3 regions of the Prochlorococcus sp. MIT 1327 genome follow, and region 3 is predicted to be linked to each of the others. Evidence: predicted binding sites of a transcription regulator. Region 3 holds the regulator's gene; each other region holds the start of a gene.
The links. Region 3 encodes NtcA, which controls nitrogen genes in cyanobacteria. Its sites were predicted from a motif close to GTANCNNNNGNTAC; they were not measured.

Region 1: a site for NtcA is predicted at 1,623-1,636, ahead of SIB80_RS01235 (CbiX/SirB N-terminal domain-containing protein). Genes of this name have one in related genera too.
Region 2: a site for NtcA is predicted at 2,437-2,450, ahead of urtA (urea ABC transporter substrate-binding protein). Genes of this name have one in related genera too.

What each region holds. Positions count from the first base shown of each region.
Region 1 is NZ_CP138972.1:268,021-272,219, forward strand. It holds gene SIB80_RS01230 (ferredoxin--nitrite reductase) at 1-1,103, opposite strand, end outside; gene SIB80_RS01235 (CbiX/SirB N-terminal domain-containing protein) at 1,803-2,588, shown strand; gene cobA (uroporphyrinogen-III C-methyltransferase) at 2,585-3,370, shown strand; gene ureC (urease subunit alpha) at 3,413-4,199, opposite strand, start outside.
Region 2 is NZ_CP138972.1:274,276-278,474, forward strand. It holds gene SIB80_RS01260 (urease accessory protein UreD) at 1-526, opposite strand, end outside; gene ureE (urease accessory protein UreE) at 610-1,122, shown strand; gene SIB80_RS01270 (urease accessory protein UreF) at 1,122-1,805, shown strand; gene ureG (urease accessory protein UreG) at 1,805-2,413, shown strand; gene urtA (urea ABC transporter substrate-binding protein) at 2,531-3,826, shown strand; gene SIB80_RS01285 (ABC transporter permease subunit) at 3,925-4,199, shown strand, end outside.
Region 3 is NZ_CP138972.1:721,031-725,229, reverse strand. It holds gene dcd (dCTP deaminase) at 1-12, opposite strand, end outside; gene SIB80_RS03475 (cob(I)yrinic acid a,c-diamide adenosyltransferase) at 12-626, opposite strand; gene rph (ribonuclease PH) at 768-1,502, shown strand; gene ntcA (global nitrogen regulator NtcA) at 1,577-2,311, shown strand; gene SIB80_RS03460 (DUF3084 domain-containing protein) at 2,377-3,582, shown strand; gene SIB80_RS03455 (resolvase) at 3,579-4,010, shown strand; gene SIB80_RS03450 (DUF3146 family protein) at 3,994-4,199, opposite strand, start outside.

The sequences.
Region 1 (4,199 bases), 450 kb from region 3:
TTTGATAGCCCCACCAAAATGATGTTCTGGTCTTCAGTAAGACGAATTTCACCACTGCCATAGTTAAGACTGGCGCTAGCAAGATCCTGAAGATCTTCTGCGCGTAATCGTCCAACGGGTACATGCATGCCGGCGTAGTGAAGCCCTGTTTGTTTCTGAGGGTGGATTCCGTAAAAAGAGCGAGGCTTGTCGTCAAATACAGAACCGGGATCAGGAGTTAGCGGTCCAAATTTTTCCGCCACCATGGTGCGAAACGCTTCGATGCCCACGCTGTCGAGGTACATGCGAAACCTGCCCTTAGGGCGATTGTTACGCTCACCGTTATCTCGCCATAGCGTTAGAATAGTGCCGGTGAGCCGACAGATTTCATTGGGTTTAACCCAGGCATTTAAAGGCAGCGCATAGTCATTCATCTGCGAGGAGAGGATCCCTCCGAGCCAGACGCCGAAACCCATCACCCCATCGTGTTCCACTGGATGGAAGATGATGTCGTTATGGAGCAGGAAATTATCGCGGGCCCCTGCAACTGCCGTATTCCATTTGCGGGGCAGGTTGGAGAATTCATGATTTCCTTTTCCTTGATTCGTGAGGAAATTTTGTAGTTCAGTTGTGTAAGGGCGAGTATCAACAATTTCAAGAGGGTCAATCCCAGCCAGTGGATTTCCTGTGACATTGCGTGGGTTATCAAAACCTGATTGGATTGTGTTGAGACCTGCCTCTTCAAGACGTCTGAGGATTTCGGGAAGATCACTCAGTAAAACACCACGAAGTTGTAGGTTTTGGCGTGTTGTGATGTCGCAACTGCCGTCTTCTCCGTAGCGACCCACAATTGAGGCCACTACTTTTATTTGGTGGCTATTGAGAACACCATTTGGTATCCTTAGCCGTAGCATGAACTTGCCAGGAGTTTTGGGTCGCCAGAACATTCCATACCATTTCAGGCGCAGTTCGAGGTCTGTTTTATCGACCTGTTCCCAACCAACCTGAGCAAAGGTTTCAAGTTCATCACCAACATCTAAGCCATCTTTAAAAGCTTTGTTTTGCTCAATTTTGTTGAGCTTCTTTCCTTGGAGAAATTGTTTAGCAGGAGAGCTAATAACCATGACATTTTGTTGAAATTAAACTTGAAAAGAAGTGATCATGTTTTTTTAAACTTTATTCGCTTATTCGATGCCCATGGTTTTTAGACTCTGCCATTATTGAAGTAAGGGTAAGTTGCGAATGGAGTCATTAAGCCTGATGGAAGAGGGCATTGGCGGTATCAGATTGAACAAAACTGAGCATTTGTGTGAAATTCAAGATTTGGTGTCTTTGTATACATTCTGAGCCCGGCTGATGTTGGCTGAGCTAGGGGTGTTAAGGAGTCAGGCCACGCTGCGAATGGAGTCATTAAGCCTGATGGAAGAGGGTATTGGCGGTATCAGATTGAACAAAACTGAGCATTTGTGTGAAATTCAAGATTTGGTGTCTTTGTATACATTCTGAACCCGGCTGATTTGACCGAGCCAGGGGTGTTGAGGATTCAGGTCACGCTGCCAATGGAGTCATTAAGCCTGATGGAAGAGGGTATTGGTGGTATCAGATTGAACAAAACTGAGCATTTGTGTGAAATTCAAAATTTGGTGTTTATCGATACATCTAGGTGCACAAGTTTCTTTCTTTATGGTTGCTGTGTATAAATTTTAAGTGATTTCAGTATTGGCGGCCTATCTCTCCCAACCAGCGGATTGTGCCTTGTCTGAGCATTTTCCACACACGGTTCATGGCAGCTAAATCCCTTTCGAAGTCACTGTTAAAGCGTTTTGAGCGGGTTGCACCCTGTCTGCCTTGGCGACCACTCGTCCTCAACCGAGTTTGCGACTGTGTTCGATAGCGACGGGATGCCATGGTTGCAGTCGACTATTAAGACTGGCATGACTTCACCAGTTTCGGATGTCTTAGATCCGTGGCCGTTGTTACGAAAGCATGAGGAGGATGGTTGTAAGCGTGCTTTGCGTTTGATCGTGCATGGCCGTGCTGGTGGGTATGTTCCTTCTTGTGTGCGTTCTTTTGCTCTGCAGGTCGCGCAACGTCGAGGCACACCTGTGCTGGTAGAGGCCTTAACGGCTACTGATCGCCATGAGCAGAGTGCAGATCCTATTTGGCTGGTTCCTTTGTTGTTGCTGCCTGGTTCTCATGTTCGAGAGGATGTGCCGTTGATTCGTCAGCGACTTCAGCAACAGGGTGTGAACACCAGGTTGGTGCCTTTCTTGGGTGCCTGGCCCTCTTGGTGGCGATTGTTACAGGAGTGGGTGCAGCGTCAGGATTGTCGTGATGGCTCTCTTGTTTTGGTTCACCATCCCCTTCGCCAGGGTGTTGCTCATCGCTATTTAAGTTTGCTGCAGCAGCGGCTGGCGTTGCCCATGCTTTCCTGGGACGATTGGCATGCTGATGTCGCTTCAGCGAAGGAGGCATCCACGCCTCTTTTTCTTGCCTTGGCGCCAATCCAGATTACGCAGACGCTGCGCGATTCTGGGGTGATGACTTCCCTACTTGAGATTGAGTTATTTCGATTGGGTTTGATTGATTTGCTGGCTGCATTGCCATGAGCTCTTTGGACTTTGGCACTGTGTATTTGGTGGGTGCAGGCCCTGGTGATCCTGATTTGCTCACACTGAAGGCTTATCGTCTGCTTCGCCAGTGCGGAGCCTTGGTTCACGATGCTCTGGTGCCTAAGGAAGTACTCGAGTTAGTGCCCGAGTCTTGTGAACGGCATTTTGTTGGTAAACGTCGAGAACGTCATTGGGTTCCACAGTCCAAGACAAATGAGTTGCTTGTTGAATTGGCTCAGAGTCATTCCTGTGTAGTACGCCTAAAAGGTGGTGATCCTTTTTTGTTTGGGCGGGGTGGTGAGGAGGCCGCCTATTTGCAGAGTCATGGGGTATCGGTGGAGGTGGTCCCTGGGATTACAGCGGGGATGGCTGCGCCGGCCTATGTGGGTATTCCTCTGACCCATCGTTGTGGTGGTAGTTCTGTCACCTTTGTGACAGGTCACGAGAAGATCGACAAACAGCGCCCTTCTGTGAATTGGAAGGATCTTGCTAGCGCAAGTGACAGCCTGGTGATTTATATGGGTTTGCATAACCTTGCTTATATCGTCGAAGAGTTGATTGCCGGTGGACTCGATCCAGCTACGTCCGCAGCAATCATTCAACAGGGCACTGTCGTAGGTCAGCGCTACCTCAAAGCTCCCTTGGAACAGTTGGTTCAAAGGGTGCAGAGCGAAGGGTTTGCAGCGCCGTCGATTGTGATTGTGGGTGCAGTAGTTGATGAACAGGTTGCAGAGTGTGCTCCTCAGCCGGCTGAGGTTGTGATGCCGATCAAGTCTTGATCTATTACTTAGCAACCTAAAGGTAGATGTTGAATTTAGCGTTTAAAGTAGAAGATATCGCTGGGCCATTGGTAGTTCTTCTGCGGGGTCGCATGTGAGTAAATCGCCGTCGGCGAACACCTCGTAAGTTTGTGGATCTACCTCTACTTTTGGTAGTGAATTGTTGTTGTGCATTTCTGCTTTGCCGATCGTGCGGGTGTTCAGAACGGGAATGCAGGCACGTTGCAGCCCCAGCTTGTTGGGAAGATCTGTTTCGATGGCCGCTTGGCTCAGGAAGGTGAGGCAGCTGGGGGCAAGGGCTTTGCCGAATGCTGCAAACATTGGTCTGCCATGGACTGGTCCAGGTGTTGGAATCGAGGCATTAGCATCGCCCATTTGCGCCCAGATGATTGACCCGCCCTTGATGACAAGTTCTGGCCGCACGCCGAAGAAACCTGGCTTCCAGAGCACCAAGTCTGCCAGTTTGCCTACCTCTACTGAGCCAACATGGTTGTCAATGCCGTGGGCAATGGCGGGGTTGATCGTTACCTTGGCGATGTAGCGCTTTAGGCGGTTGTTGTCGTTACGAGTGCCACGTGGATTGGCAGCATCTTCTGGCAGAGAGCCTCTCTGAACTTTCATCTTGTGAGCGGTCTGGAATGTTCTGGTAATCACCTCTCCGACTCGTCCCATCGCTTGGGAATCACTGGCAATGATGCTGAAGGCACCGAGGTCGTGGAGAATATCTTCCGCGGCGATCGTTTCACGACGGATGCGCGATTCGGCAAAGGCCACATCTTCAGGAATCGCTGGATCTAGGTGGTGGCAAACCATGAGCATGTCGAGGTGC
Region 2 (4,199 bases), 450 kb from region 3:
GGCTTGACCTCCAGGCGCCTTCGTTCAGTGTTTCTCCAGCAGCTGTGCGACCTAGGCGCACCACTTCGGCGCAGAGAAAACTGGCTTTTGGTTGCAGTTCGACTTGCATCCGTTGCTTGTAGAGGCCTCCTTGAAAAACCACGAGCTCTTGGGGTAACCATTCCAGATCAGCATTGGTTTCTAGTTCGAAGTGACACTCTTGACTTGCCCATCGGCCTTTGGGGTGTTGTTTGGAGCGGCCTACGGAGCCATAGACCTTCTGGGCAGCCACACTCGTGACCAGGCCGCGGCTGTCTGCTCCAGCTTTGACATTCACACTGAGCTGATCTCCTCCGACCAAACCCCCTGCGGTGTGAAGTAAGGGCAGTTGACAGCGGCCGTCGTGATCAAGATTGGCACGCTGAATCTTGAATGGAGCCGTGCATTGGCTCTGATGCACGGTGAGCTGGGATTGAAGATCGTCTGTCGCAGTTTTGCTGATCAGTTGCAAGGAACATTGGCCGTGCCAGGGTCTATCGCCAGTCATCGGAGCACGCTGTGATCGAGCACGGTTTAACTCTTTAGCAACACTCACGGATGGAGCAGTTGCCGTTTGGCAGGCTTATGGTCATGAGCTTGGTCGATTTTCCTTCTCTCGATACTGTTCCGGTGCTCACCCGCAGGCTTGATGCTGTTGGGGTTGAGGCTTGTATGGAATTGCCTCTCACTGCTGAAGAACGCACACGTTTGCGAGGGCTGCGATGCACGGCTTGTGGTCAGTCCGTCTTATTGCAATTGCCGCGGCAGGGCCCATTGCAGCCTGGAGAAAGTTTGGCTGCGGCGGAAGGGCCTGTTTTGGTGAGGGTGGTCGCTGCTCCTGAGAAACTGTTGGTGGTTAGGGCTCCTTCAGAACTGGCTCTGCTTGAGGCGGCTTATCACTTGGGTAATCGTCACGTGGCACTAGAGCTACGCACGCAGCAGCTGCGTTTGCTAGATGATCCTGTCTTAGCCGATCTGCTGCGGGTGCGTGGCTTGGCTTTGGAGTCTCTGATGGAGCCATTTTATCCGGAGCCTGGGGCCTATCAAGGCGTCCATAGCCATGATCACCAGCCCATTGATGGGCAGCAACAACGTCATCAGTGATGAGCAGTCTCGCTTTGCTTCAGCTTGTTAGCCCGGCTTTGCCGGTGGGTGCGTTCAGTTATTCGGAGGGTTTGGAACTGCTGGTGCAGCGAGATCAGCTTCAGGATCGAGCAACTTTGGCAAGTTGGTTGGAGGCGGAGCTAAGTCGCGGGCAGGTCATGATCGAAGCTGCTGCTTTGCGCCCGCTGCGTCATTCCCTCAGCCAATGGCAGGTGAGTGCTGAGCAGGGCAAAGTTGACCATGGCACTGACGTGCGCGATTGGGCTCAATGGTTGATTGCACTGCGAGATGCGGCTGAAGTAAGAGCGCAGCAACAGCAGATGGGCCGCTCTCTTTTGCAGTTATTAGCTGACCTGGGTCATCCTCTCCCTGATGGAGGAGTGGATTTTGGTTGGCCAGTGGCGTGGGCTTGGGCTGGTTTGTCTTGGGAGATAACGCCTTTGGAGGTTGTGCAGGGTTACTTGTTTGGCTGGGTGGCTAATCAGCTCAGTGCGGCCGTGCGTCTTGTTCCGCTTGGGCCAACTGAGGCACAACGGTTGCAGCGTCAGCTTCAGCCGCTGATTGAAATGCAGGCCCGTAGCTTGCTTGATGTGGATCCAAAGCAGCTTTGGTGCGGAGGAGTGGGTTCTGCTATTGCACAGCTCTCCCATGCTGAGCTGTATTCCCGATTATTCCGGAGCTGATGAGTAGCAAACTGCGTTTAGGTGTGGCTGGCCCGGTGGGTTCGGGTAAGACAGCACTAGTGGAGGCAATGTGTCGCCGTCTACGAGATCAGTTGCAATTGGCAGTTGTCACCAATGACATCTATACCCAGGAAGATGCAGAGTTCTTGACGCGTGTTGGAGCTCTTGAGCCAGAGCGTATTCGCGGAGTGGAAACAGGCGGTTGTCCTCATACTGCTATTCGTGAGGATTGTTCGATTAATCGCGCGGCCGTAGAAGATCTGGAGCGAAATTTTCCAGATCTTGATGTTGTGCTTGTTGAGAGTGGTGGCGATAATCTTGCCGCCAGCTTTAGTCCAGAATTGGTGGACCTTTGCATCTATGTGATTGATGTGGCGGCTGGCGACAAGATCCCTCGCAAGGGTGGCCCTGGGATTACACGCTCGGATTTATTGGTGATCAACAAGATTGATCTCGCTGTCCATGTCGGGGCCGATTTGGAAGTGATGAAGCGCGATACGACGCGGATGCGGGGAGAGCGCCCTTGGTGCTTCACCAACTTGCGGAGCGGCGATGGCTTGGAGAGCGTGCTGCAATTTTTGTTGCAACAGCTACCAAATCGCCCTTAGCAATGATCAGCGCAAAGGGCTTTGTATCATTCACTACAGAATCATGCCTGGCTGATCTTTACGTTCCCCAGGCCGCCCGAATAGGCGTGCTCCATATTCTGCCTATCTACGGTTTCAATGAACGTTTCATTCTCAAAGCGCCTTGTGGCTGGCTTCGCCGCAACCGCCGTTGGTGTCAGCATTACGGCTTGCGGTGGTGGTAGTGATAAAACCGCTAATACCGATTTCGACGACACGGTCACGGTTGGTATCCTCCATTCCTTAAGTGGCACCATGGCCATCTCGGAGTCCACCCTTGTGGACACAGAGAAAATGGCGATTGAAGAGATCAACGCTGCCGGTGGTGTTGAAGTTGATGGCAAGAAATACAAGATCGACTACATCGTTGAAGATGGCGCTTCTGATTGGCCAACCTTCGCTGAGAAGTCCAAGAAGTTGATCGATCAAGATAGTGTTCCTGTTGTCTTTGGTGGTTGGACTTCCGCAAGCCGTAAGGCGATGCTGCCGGTTTACGAATCGAAGAATGCATTCCTCTATTACCCGATTCAGTACGAAGGCCAGGAGTGTTCCAATAACATCTTCTACACAGGTGCGACTCCGAATCAGCAGTCGGAGCCTGCAACCAAGTTCATGTTCGAGAAGTCGCCCGCTGCTGGCAAGCCCTTCTTCCTTGTAGGTTCTGATTACGTTTTCCCTCGCACCTCCAATACCATCACTAAGGAGCAGGTCAAAGCTCTAGGTGGCAAAGTGGTTGGAGAGGATTATTTGCCCCTCGGCAACACTGAAGTGGCGCCGATCATTGCCAAGATCAAGAAGGCATTACCTGATGGTGGTGTGATCATCAACACCCTTAATGGTGACCAGAACGTTGCTTTCTTTAAGCAGATTCAGGATGCCGGACTTACTCCTGAAAATGGCTACTACGTGATGAGCTATTCCATCGCGGAAGAAGAGATCAGCACGATCGGGCCTGAGTTTCTTGAGGGACACTATGGGGCTTGGAATTACATGATGTCGATTGATACGCCTGCTTCGAAGAAGTTTGCATCTGACTTCAAGGCCAAATATGGCAATGATCGTCAGGTTGCTGACCCTCAGGAGTCGGCTTACAACATGGTGTATCTGTGGAAAGCTGCGGTCGAGAAGGCCAATAGCTTTGATGACGACAAGGTTCGTGAAGCTTTGATCGGAATTGAGTTTGATGCGCCTCAGGGTCCTGTGAAAGTGATGCCAAACCATCACCTGTCCCAGACCGTACGTATCGGCAAGATCACCAAAGATGGTCAGTTCGAGATTCTCGAAGAGACCGATGGCCCTGTGGCTCCACAGGCTTGGAACCAGTTCGAGCCCAGTTCTAAGGGCTATGCTTGCGACTGGACTGATGCCAACAAAGGCGAGAAGTACAAGCTTTGATTGCCTCGCCAAGGCGTTTTTCCGCTTTGGCATTGTTTGGGAGGAGTCCGGAAACGGGCTCCTCCTTTCGTCGTTTTTCTGGTCTCTGATCTTCGCCCGTGCAACTGCTTCTTGAAAGTCTTTTCAATGGTGTGGCCATCGGCTCGGTGCTGCTGGTTGCTGCCCTCGGACTGGCGATAGTCTTCGGCCTGATGGGTGTCATTAACCTCGCCCATGGCGAGTTGATCATGCTCGGGGCCTACACCACTTATGTGGTACAGCTGATCTTCAAGCTGCCTGCTCTGCAGCCTTTCTACAACGCTTATGTGTTGGTGGCGATTCCTCTGGCATTCATCGTTAGTGGTGTGGTTGGTATCTTGCTAGAACGCACCGT
Region 3 (4,199 bases):
GTTTTTAAGCATTAGAAACCACGACGCAACTCAGTGACCTGATCAGCCATTGCCATCAGGATCGATGGCATGACTGAGCCAGTCAAGATGACATCCATCGACCCGGGGCGCTGTTCCAGAGTTGATAACACATCAGCTTCATCGAGATAACCAAGAGCAATCGCCAGACCAACCTCATCCAACACCATTTGATCCAAATCACTCGCCAAGATGCGATCCCGACATTCATGCCAAATGGCCTCCACGGCCTCAGGCGCGCTGGAGTCAAGGGCAAGCGTTGAAGCAGGCTCAGATAGACAGCCAGGAACCGCCGGGCGCAGCCACTCAAGTCGCCCACATAGGCGCACACGCCCATCTGGGCCTTGGTCTACTCCTCCCTTGAGGAACTGAGCCACCAACACACGACTTCCCAGCCCAGCCGCTCTTAACGCCTGACTCAAGACAACAGAAAAACTGCCTCGATAGGGGGCTGTATAAACCTGAAGCTGCCCTTCAGGAGCTACCAGATGCAGCAAACGCCTATCAGCAACTACTGCCAAAGACCGACTCCCATCACTCTCCTGCGAGCGATGGTCCGTCATGCACGGATCCACGGAGCGATGACTAGGGCTCAGGCTGGCAGTCATAAAAGTCTCAATCGCCCCGACAAAACCAGCAGAAATCAAATGTAGCGGTGGGAAGCTGCTTAACAAGGCTCTTGACACTATCCATGGTGTAAAAGCACCTGTTTCTGCCAGGCTCAGTTCATCTCAACCACCAACAGCACGATGCTCACATCCCCCCAGCCACGTGCTGACGGCCGCCTTGCTGACGTGATGCGGCCCCTTCAGATCACATGGGATCCAATGGGCTTTGCCCTCAGTTCGTTAATCATCCGCACTGGTCGCACCGCAGTGCTCTGCAGTGTTTGCGTTGAAGAAGGTGTACCCCGCTGGCGCAAAGGCCAAGGCAAAGGCTGGCTCAGCGCCGAGTACCGCCTTCTGCCTGGGTCTACACCGCAAAGACAGAACCGTGAACTGCTCAAGCTTTCCGGACGCACTCAAGAAATTCAACGCCTCATTGGCCGCAGCCTGCGCGCCGTGATCGACATGGCCGCTCTTGGGGAAACCACCCTGCGAATTGATTGTGACGTCATTCAGGCCGATGCCGGCACACGTACAGCCTCCATCACCGGCGCTTGGATTGCCTTAAAACGAGGCTGCGATCGCTTGCTAGAACAAGGGCTGCTCACGCATCAACCCGTCATCGAGCAAGTTGCTGCAGTATCCGTTGGTTTAGTGGAGAGTTATCCCCTTCTCGACCTCGACTACAGCGAAGACTCCAGGGCTGATGTGGATCTAAACGTGGTAATGGGCTCCAATGGGCACCTATTGGAGCTGCAGGGCACCGCTGAAGGGGCTCCATTCAGCAGGAATCAACTCAACGACTTGCTGAATCTGGCAGAACCCGGCCTGCAACATCTACAAGCCTTCCAACGTTCGGCATTAATGCAAGAAGACTAAAAACCGTCACCATTGCTACATGGTGGTGGAGGTCCACTCCCTAACTTCATATTTCTGCCGTTTGCTGCGCAGCCATGGCCGGCGTCATCCGCGGCTTCAGCCGTTACGCCCAGCAACCCTATGTTCAAGGGTCAGGAAGTATGGCCAACTCGCCTGCTCCACCCCAGAAAACCCTGCTGGAAGTCATCCGTGAACTGGATGGCGCCAGCAACGAAATGGTGGAGCGCTCCAAAACCATCTTCTTTCCTGGCGATCCTGCCGAAAAGGTTTATCTCATTCGACGCGGCGCCGTTCGGCTATCTCGGGTCTATGAATCTGGTGAAGAGATCACCGTGGCATTGCTGCGTGAAAACAGCCTATTTGGAGTGCTCTCTCTACTCACAGGCCATCGCTCGGACCGTTTTTATCACTCCGTAGCCTTCACCCGAGTGGAAATGATCACAGCGCCAGCCACCTCAGTTCGCCAAGCGATCGAAAACGACACCAGCGTGGGGTTACTTCTGCTGCAGGGTCTCTCAAGTCGGATCTTGCAAACCGAGACCATGATCGAGACCCTCACTCACCGCGACATGTCATCAAGGCTTGTGAGTTTCCTGCTAGTCCTCTGCCGGGATTTCGGGGTTCCAGGGGAACAAGGAATCACCATTGACCTACGCCTCTCACATCAGTCCATCGCTGAAGCAATCGGCTCGACTCGCGTCACCATTACTCGCCTGTTGGGAGACCTGCGCAATTCAGGTCTAGTGCAAATCGATCGCAAGAAAATCACCGTTCTTGATCCGATTGCCCTTGCTAAAAAATTCAACTGATCCCCGTCCCAGTCCAGGATGGTGAAACGGGTTGACACTATTCCTGATCCCACCCGCCCATTTTCGTGACCGGCTGGCTGCTGATCCTCTCCCTACTCGTCCTCGGTGGTGTGCTCTCCACCCTCGGCGATCGACTTGGCAGCCGTGTAGGCAAAGCAAGGCTGAGCCTGTTCAATCTCAGACCGCGAAGGACAGCCGTCTTCATCACCGTTCTCACTGGCAGCCTGATTAGCGCCCTGTCCCTAGGACTGATGCTGCTGGTCAGTCGACAACTGCGAGTAGGACTTTTTGAACTGGATGACCTTCAGGCCAAACTCCAACAAAGTCGTGATGCCCTCAATTCAAGTCGGTCGGCCCAGTTCAATGCCGAGCTTGATCTCAAGCAGGCCAGGTCGGACAGCAATCAGGTTCAGAATGAACTGAAGGAAGCCAAAAAGCGAGCTACTGCCCTTCGCAACGAACTCGCACCACTACAAAAACAAAGGCAACAGCTCGAGGCGGAACGAGCTCGTCTCAGTCGCGACATTTCCAAAAAAGATGCCGACATCCGCCGAACGGAAGTTGAACTAGCCAATGTTCGCAGCAGGATTAGCGCGGCTGAAAAAGAACTGAAGCAGCTCGAGACCAACCTCATTGCCTTACGTCGAGGGGATGTTGTGCTGAGCAGTGGGCAGCAACTTGCTGCAGCCACCCTGCGGCTCGATAACCCCAGCCAGGCGAAAGCCGTCATCGACCGCCTACTTCAGGAAGCAAACCTGGAGGCTTTTCGACGCGTACGTCCCGGTGAAGAAGCCAATCGACAGATCCTGCTCGTGCCACGCACCGATATCAACCGCATCGAACAGATCATCCGAAAGCCAGGCACCTGGGTGGTCTATGTGCGCTCTGCCGCAAACGTGTTGCGTGGTGAGAACGTGGTATATGCCTTCCCGGATGCTCGCCCAAATATCAACATCGTCCGACAAGGCGAAGTTCTCGCACGAACGACTCTTGACCAAAACGAGAAGAGCAGCGAAACCGTGCGCAACCGACTTAGCCTCCTGCTTGCATCAACTCTGGCAGAGGTAAAAAGACGCGGATCCCTCAGTTCAGGACTGCAGTTCGATGGCAGTGAGATGAACCGGCTCGGCAAGGCATTACTGAACCGTTCTCAAGAGCGGATTGAGCTAGAAGCCGTGGCACTCCGCAACAGCGATACAGCCGATCCAGTAGCAGTTGTCCTGCAGCCCGTGGGTGGTCCTTGGACAAAGATTCCCGAAGACAAACCATGACAAAGCTTGTGGCCATAGATCCTGGTCGCAATAAATGTGGATTAGTTCTTGCCGATACAGCAACAAGTGCTGTGCTGGAGGGGAAAGTGGTGGCCGCAGCCGCTGTGCTCGACCTCATCATGCATTGGCAAAACCAAGCACCCTTAGAAGGCATCTTGATCGGCAACGGCACCAGCAGTGAATACTGGCAAAACCTTCTACTGCACATTGCCCCCTTGCATGTGGTCGAAGAACGTGGGAGCACACTGCGCGCCCGCCATCGCTATTGGGAGCTATGGCCCCCAAGCAACTGGCGCCGCTGGCTACCCCGAGGAATGATCCTGCCTCCCCATCATCTGGACGCCATAGCCGCAATGGTGTTGCTTGAAGACCACCTCGGGCAACAACTCCTTTGGCCCGGACCACCCAACTTCAGAATCGGGCCCTAACAGTGAACATATAATCCCCACCAGGCTCAAGGCGGTAGTCAGCCTTAACGAGGAATCGCAGTAAAGCATCCTCAATCAGTGCTCGCCCAAGAGAGGGTTCCACTTTCAGTTCACCCCGATCGAAAGCCCAGCTGAACTGCCACTGAAACCCCCCAGCGGAAACCTCCCCATCCAAGCGTTGGTCGGCAA